DNA from 3 places in the Desulfosporosinus acidiphilus SJ4 genome. Region 3 is predicted to be linked to each of the others. Evidence: riboswitches for the same ligand, from Rfam matches in the RefSeq annotation. Region 3 holds a riboswitch; each other region holds the start of a gene.
The links. A riboswitch is a leader RNA that binds a small molecule or an ion and turns the genes downstream of it on or off. The one in region 3 is predicted to bind cyclic di-AMP.
Positions count from the first base shown of each region.

Region 1: linked by a shared signal. The riboswitch ahead of DESACI_RS14945 (C40 family peptidase) and the one ahead of DESACI_RS25685 (C40 family peptidase) in region 3 are both predicted to bind cyclic di-AMP.
Region 2: linked by a shared signal. The riboswitch ahead of DESACI_RS08145 (C40 family peptidase) and the one ahead of DESACI_RS25685 (C40 family peptidase) in region 3 are both predicted to bind cyclic di-AMP.

Region 1 covers NC_018068.1:3,278,200-3,280,465, forward strand. Annotated here, with positions in the region: gene uvrC (excinuclease ABC subunit UvrC) at 1-187, shown strand, start outside; gene DESACI_RS14945 (C40 family peptidase) at 533-1,213, opposite strand; cyclic di-AMP (ydaO/yuaA leader) riboswitch at 1,217-1,350, opposite strand.
Region 2 covers NC_018068.1:1,770,279-1,772,544, reverse strand. Annotated here, with positions in the region: gene DESACI_RS08155 (sigma-54-dependent transcriptional regulator) at 1-573, shown strand, start outside; gene DESACI_RS08150 (hypothetical protein) at 596-901, opposite strand; cyclic di-AMP (ydaO/yuaA leader) riboswitch at 1,114-1,248, shown strand; gene DESACI_RS08145 (C40 family peptidase) at 1,252-2,266, shown strand, end outside.
Region 3 covers NC_018068.1:2,984,002-2,986,267, reverse strand. Annotated here, with positions in the region: gene DESACI_RS23120 (cell wall-binding repeat-containing protein) at 1-280, shown strand, start outside; gene DESACI_RS13575 (hypothetical protein) at 625-846, shown strand; partial or broken gene DESACI_RS25685 (C40 family peptidase) at 1,035-1,415, opposite strand; cyclic di-AMP (ydaO/yuaA leader) riboswitch at 1,785-1,925, opposite strand; gene DESACI_RS13565 (FlxA-like family protein) at 2,070-2,266, opposite strand, start outside.

The DNA of each region.
Region 1 (2,266 bases), 290 kb from region 3:
TGGAATCGGGCCCAAACGCAAGCAGCATCTCTTACAGCATTATTCTTCCCTTTCTGAGATACAGAAGGCTACTATAGAAGAACTACAAGCGACAGGACTGCCAAGAGCAATTGCAGTCTCAATTTTTGAATATTTTCACCCGGCTCCGTCACTTAACCCTTTGGAGGAGGAGAAATCAATTCCATGATCTTAAATTACAGAGTGGAGTTATGCCGAAAATGTTACTATAAACGCACTCAACAATGCTTAAGTACAGATGACTATATCAATAATTCAAATGACTTTTTAACGAAACCTGGCGGTGAGTGTCTTCACTACAGGCCCGTTCCTTGGGTACCTCGACCCCCACTTCAATGAGTGAGGGTTACTCCTTCTATTTCTTCAGCGGGGAGTAGAGCCCATCCTTCAGCGCGATAGCATTTGTTATTGGCTAGGCACTTGCGGAGCGAAACTGTCCACAGGACACTTTCGGCACCAAAGCCCCGAGATTCAACTTGAGTTGAACAAGTTCACTAAATACTTTTATGATGATCTAATTAACCCGCCGTGCGCCTAAATAACGGTTTGCATAATAGTTCTCATTCAAATTGGTAACACGAATACCTTTATTTGAGGCATGAACAAAACGCCCTCCGCCAATATAAATACCCACGTGAGAGGCCCCTGAGGCATAAGTTGAAAAGAAAACCAAATCACCTACTTGCAGCTGTCCTCGGCTCACTGAGGCTCCAACTCTAAATTGCTCGGCAGCCGTTCTAGGCAAAGAAGTATTTACCGCCCGGTATACATACTGGGTAAATCCTGAACAATCAAAGCCGCTTCGACTCGTTCCGCCAAAACGGTAAGGGACACCCTGCAGGCTTAGTGCATTAGCAATTAATTGGTAACTGTCCGACCGTGAGACATGACTTTGGGACGCATTTGCCACTTGAACAGGCTCGGATTGAATCGTTTCGGGTCTTGTTGTCGGAACCTGGACTACCGTTGAATTTGTTTTCTCTGCAGATTTGCCAATGTCACTTGTGGTAATTGAAGGATTCTTCCAATGGAACTGAGTGCGGATGGTCTTGGTGTAGGATCCAGTTGACAGGGAAATTGAAACTGAGTTGGCGGCAACTTTACCCGTTTCCGGTACTGATAGACTGCTTGCCAACAAGATGCCTGCCAAAACTGTGCTTCCTAACCACATCCGCCCGGATGAGGAAATTAGCAAGGAAAATCCACCTTTCATTTGCTTACGAGGTTAGTTGACGGATTCGGGCTAAAGGTGTAAGCCCTACACGAAATTCGTGATTCACCCCAAGAAAGTCCCCCGCTCCTAACATAGTTGGGATTCAGCATTTACTATTAGTCTATTCGTCTATGTTAGGCTATTCGCCAGTATGTCTAAAAAGGCCTGCAATAATTCGTGGAAATTCTAACTAGCAATTCCATTATTTTTGCAACTCAGGAAACATTTAGTAAATCTATCAAGAAAACTTAGCCGGCCCTAAGCCTCCGGCGAAAGCGGCAGGTTAGTTGCACTTATGCCAGAGGACGAAGACACTGTCTTCGCACGAATTAGCTCATCTTGCAGTATACAACCAAGGGTTATACTCTCTGATAGTACAAAAAACCGCCCCTCAAATTGAGGGGCGGGTTTTTTCTTGGGCCACAGGAGGCTAAAGAGTCAATATTGAGGCTTAGGTCAAGTAGGTTTTCCCACTGAGCTCCTTCGGTTTCCCATAAGGCGATTTCTCCTTTTTCTCAGCCTGGGATGTCACCATCACCAGAACTTGATCACCACTTAGTCCCCACTTCAATCCTCTCTAGTTAACGTTCTAGAAGTTTCCTTAACACTCCTAGACAATCTAGCCTCTTTTGCAGAAAAGCATTTCCGGCAGTTTGTAAGGCATCGGCCAACACCTTCCAAACCTCTTACAGCCTTCCCAACTTTTCCACCTCAAGGCAGGCTACACTGCACTAAGTTCCTTCCTAATGCAGGTTCTACCCTAAGCCATAGCTATAAAAGCCACGCACTTAGGCCTCCACGGAAAAGGGTCGCGCCCGCATGCCATTGCGGATCCCCCTCATTCCTTAACCCCCAGCAGCAGCCCTCGACTGGGCGTCGAAAGCCACCACCAGGAACTTCATCGGTATGCCCTCGGCGGATTATTAGGCCCGCCTTCGATTGCCAATCGTGCACTAGAATAACGCTCCATAGCCCAAAGTAAAATTAATGTCTCAAAGAATTTACAGTGATTATTTTACCTGATTATCGTTACTT
Region 2 (2,266 bases), 1.2 Mb from region 3:
GAAAGGTGTTTCCAAAGAGTAGGCGGGACTGAAACAATTCATGTAGATGTGAGAGTTATTGCCACCACTAATCGAGATCTTACCACGGCAATTGCTAATGGAACCTTCCGTGAAGATCTTTACTATCGTTTAAATGTTATGCGTATCGTTATGCCGCCGCTGCGTTCAAGGAAAGAAGACATCCCCCTCCTGGTCAATCATTTCCTGGAGAAATTTGATCCTACGAAAAGCAAGAAAATTTCTTCTGAGGCAATGAAAACCCTGACGCAATATAACTGGCCCGGAAACATCAGAGAGTTGCAGAATGTCATTGAAAGAGCACTTATTGTTTGTCAGGGTTCAGAGATTCAATCAATACATTTTCCCAGAGAATTACTAACCCATCTAGAAGTATCAACAACCCCTGAGATAAATCTTTCAGAAGATGGCTTCTCCTTAGGAGAATTGGAGAAGCACCTCATCATCAAGGCTTTGGAAAAACATAACTATAATCAAACCAAAGTCGCTAAATATTTGGGAATTACCCGCCCCACTCTGCTTTATCGTCTGCAGAAATATGGCATAAAAATCTAAATTTAACCGGTTAATACTTTTACTAGATATGAGAACTTGCATAATCGGCCAGAGTTTGATTTAAGTCCCTAAATTCGCAGCTGATTTCCGGCGCATCAAGCCATTGACTTTGCGGGGAATGATGATTAAAAGAATCTACAAACTCCTGGAAATGTTCCCCGCTATACGAGTCTCGAAAACCTGCCAAACTAAAATGAGAAGGGAAATTACAATTTAAGTTCAAGTGATTATACAAGTCCTCACTGATTAATTCTGAATTTCCAGTATCCACAACCTTACAAAAAGAATCAACTATTTCTTCCCGTTGAATTGAATTGAGTTTATACAAAATAGCACCTCCCTTAGATAATTCAATGCTTGAACTATACTTTTACCTTGCTCAGTATGCTTAGTCTACCCATTAACTAAGAGAGATTACGCGGAATCCATTTAAAAAAACTTCCTTTTTTAGAACTTGTTAAAACATTAACAAGTTTTTCAAGAATAAAATTAGAGGACATTTGCATATAGTGTCGAATAATTAATGATATGTCAATGAAAGGAGAAGGAAAGCCGAATCTAGTGTCGTCTAGAGCGGGGGATTTTTTTATGGGGTTAATCGCAAATATTGCGAAGGGCTTACACCTTCTTGCCCGAATCCGTCAACTAACCTCGTAGGCTGAAAAAGGTGAAGAAAATATGCAATGGTCTCGTAAACTGTCTCAGATTCAAGGCGAAGTACTTAACCGAATCAAAGATTTCGATTGGTCTCATACCTTGAAAAGAATATCCTGGAAGTCACCAAAAGTTATCGGAACCTTATCTGTTTCCCTCATTTTATTAGGCGGGGTCACCTATAATCTTACGACTACGACGGCAGCGGCTGCTGTACTCATTAACGGCCATCAAGTTGGCCTGGTAAGAGATGCAGCTACAGCTCAAAGCCTCGTTAATTCGATTTTAGAAGAAAAAGGGCAGCCCTATGGAATCGTTGCCAAAACTCATGATGTTATTACTTATGAGAACCTTAGAGTTAGGCCGGCGGTCTATCTTGAATCTGCTTTAGATGAAACAAGCCTGGCGAATGACATCACCTGTTATGTTGATGGTTATAAATTAGAAGCAGATGGGTCAGTTATCGCAGTGTTACCCACAAAAGAAGATGCAGATAAAGTTCTCAAAGAATATCAAGATCATTATTCTAAACCGAGTTCGGAAAACAAAGTCACTTCCATAAGTTTTGCCGAGAAAGTTAATGTTGAAAAAGCTGAAGTCTCTCCGGATCAAATAAAACCGGTAGATCAAGCTTATAAAGTATTGTTGGATGGCAAAATAACGACAAAAAGTTACACCGTTCAACCCAATGATTCCTGGTGGCTAATTGCTCGTAAAAATAACATGTTGACCGATGAAGTATTAGCCGGCAATCCTGGAGCAACTAAGAATTCGACATTGAAACCCGGCGAAGTTATAAAACTTGTGGATTCGACACCCTTTCTTACAGTCGTCAGTGAGGGAACCTATTCGGGATCTGAAGCTATTCCTTACGATGTTGTCGCTAAACTTGATCCCAATCTGGGATACGGCAGTACAAAGGTTATTACCCAAGGAAGCAACGGCTCCAAATTAGTGACCTATTCCTATGTTCGAAAAAATGGCATTGATGTAACAAAGAAAGTATTAGCCGAAAATGTCACTAAAGAACCTGTTGATC
Region 3 (2,266 bases):
GGAAGTGACAGATGTAGAAACGGGATATACGAATAATTATAAAGCAAGTTATTCATTCCCTAATTCCACAATCATTAAAATATCAACTTCTAGCGGTACTGAAGAAGATAATTTTTTGTTAATGGGGAATTACTTGGAGATTTATAATATGGGTATTCCCAGAACTACGGGTGATAATATTATTGCCGGCGATGCCGCTTATTCGGGTTTTCTCAATCATCCCATTGGTTTCCCGCCTTCAACTGATCCGGTAAATTTTATATTTACAAAGATTGATTGACAAGGCGCGTTTCGACAAAAGCTGAACATCGGGGCTTCGGTGGGGGGAGTCTACCCCACCGAAGCAGAGAACGGGGACCACTCCCACTTATTGAAGCGGCAGTCTCACGATTGGATGAAAGTGGGCTGGATTTGTTTTTGAAAGAAGTTTTATGAAAATTAGTGCTTTTGGCACATATTTTTGTGCCAAAGGTCACTATTCAGTACCTGTTATTTAAATTATGATTAAAGGAAAAATTAGTTATTTGATAGGCACCATTTTTCACTAGTTCAACAAACGAGCCAAGCTTTAACAAGTATTTATTTTAATGATTGTTTGATCGATTGCATAGGAGGGCTGATAGAGTGGAAATATCGGAGCAGGATTTGCCCAGTTTGATTGAAGAAGGTTTACAACTTTTGCAGTCTGGCTGCAAAATCCAAGACTGTCGATGTATCTATTGGTTTCTGAAAGGTAAGTGTACGTTAGATCGTCTCGGCTTAGAAGGAGAATTGGTCGATAAATTTCGATTTAGTTTGGAACTTGAAGAAAGAGTAAAACTTTTGCAAACAGTATTCGATCAATAACTTCTTTGCAACTTGGTTTTATCAACTAATTTTTGGAACATATTAAGTAAACAGATACCCGGTACTTCCGTAAGGACACGTACCGGGTATCTGCTTTACAAAATCGTGAGACTCTCATTTCTATAAGTGGGAATGGTCCCCGTTTAGCCATCTGTGCCGTTTATACGGTAAACGAATGATGGGGTAAGTTAAGAATATCTTCGGGCTCCAAGATAATGTTCAGTGTAAAAGCTATCACTTAGACTGGTAATAGTTACACCTTTACGTGGGTTATCAGCATGAACAAAACGGCCGCCACCGATATAGATACCAACGTGAGATGCTCCATTAGAATAGGTCGAAAAGAAAACTAAATCACCCGGTTGTAGTTTATCTTTACTTACAGCATTGCCCGAAGAATACTGTGCATAGGAGGTTCGAGGAAGAGAAATGCCCGAGCCTGCATAAACATACTGGGTGAATCCAGAACAATCGAATCCATTGAGAGATGTTCCTCCAAAGATGTAGGGTCTGCCTACTAGGCTGACAGCATGATCAATGAGTACATTAAAGTCACTGCTTCCGCGGGATATGTGTGTGTCAACCGGAGATTCGTTTGGTGTAACTTGAGCTATTTGCACCGCCTGTACTGTTTGTGTAAGTTTGCTTGCTTCTTGATTGTTTGCAGTCTGAACTTGTTCTGTTTGTGCAGTTTTCAAACGTTCATTGGATGTTAAGGTTTTAAGATTGACTTCTGTGGTATTCAAAGGCAACTCTTGGTGTATAAACTGAGGGACTAAGGGTGACGTTGATTTAAGATTAAAGGCAATGGGCACAATTTGAGGATCGCCGGCTGAGACTTGAGACGTTGATGGCAGAAGGGTATTGCCACCTATCAAAAGCATTCCGGAAAGAATGACTCCCGATAGGCGTGATAGTCCTGGAGACAGTTTCATTAATTCTTCACCTTTCATAGCTTACGAGGTTAGTTGACGGATTCGGGCAGCAGGTATAGCCCTACGCATGGAAGCGATTCACCCCAATATCAGAAGTAAAATCCCCCGCTCTAGAGCAGACTCTAGATTCAGCTTTTTTTGTTGTTCAATTTGCATAAGTAAAAAATTCGACAAAATACCGTTATTTCCTGCTCAAACGGATGTGTAATATCTGGAAAACAAAAATGCCAAAATCCCATCATTTATATGATGGGTATTTTGGCATTTTTGCTTAAGATTAAAGAAAGATTAAGCCCTTATGTCAATAGTACTATTATTCAGCGAACTCCGTAAGCTTTGCTGAGGACTAATATTTTCTGCTTGCTGATTTGAAGTATTGTTTTGATTTTTTTTTGATTCAAGTTGTTTTAATTGAGCTTCCAGTAGTTCTATTTGAGTTTGTATTTGTTGCACTTTTATCTGTTTGGTTCGGGCATCATCTTTGC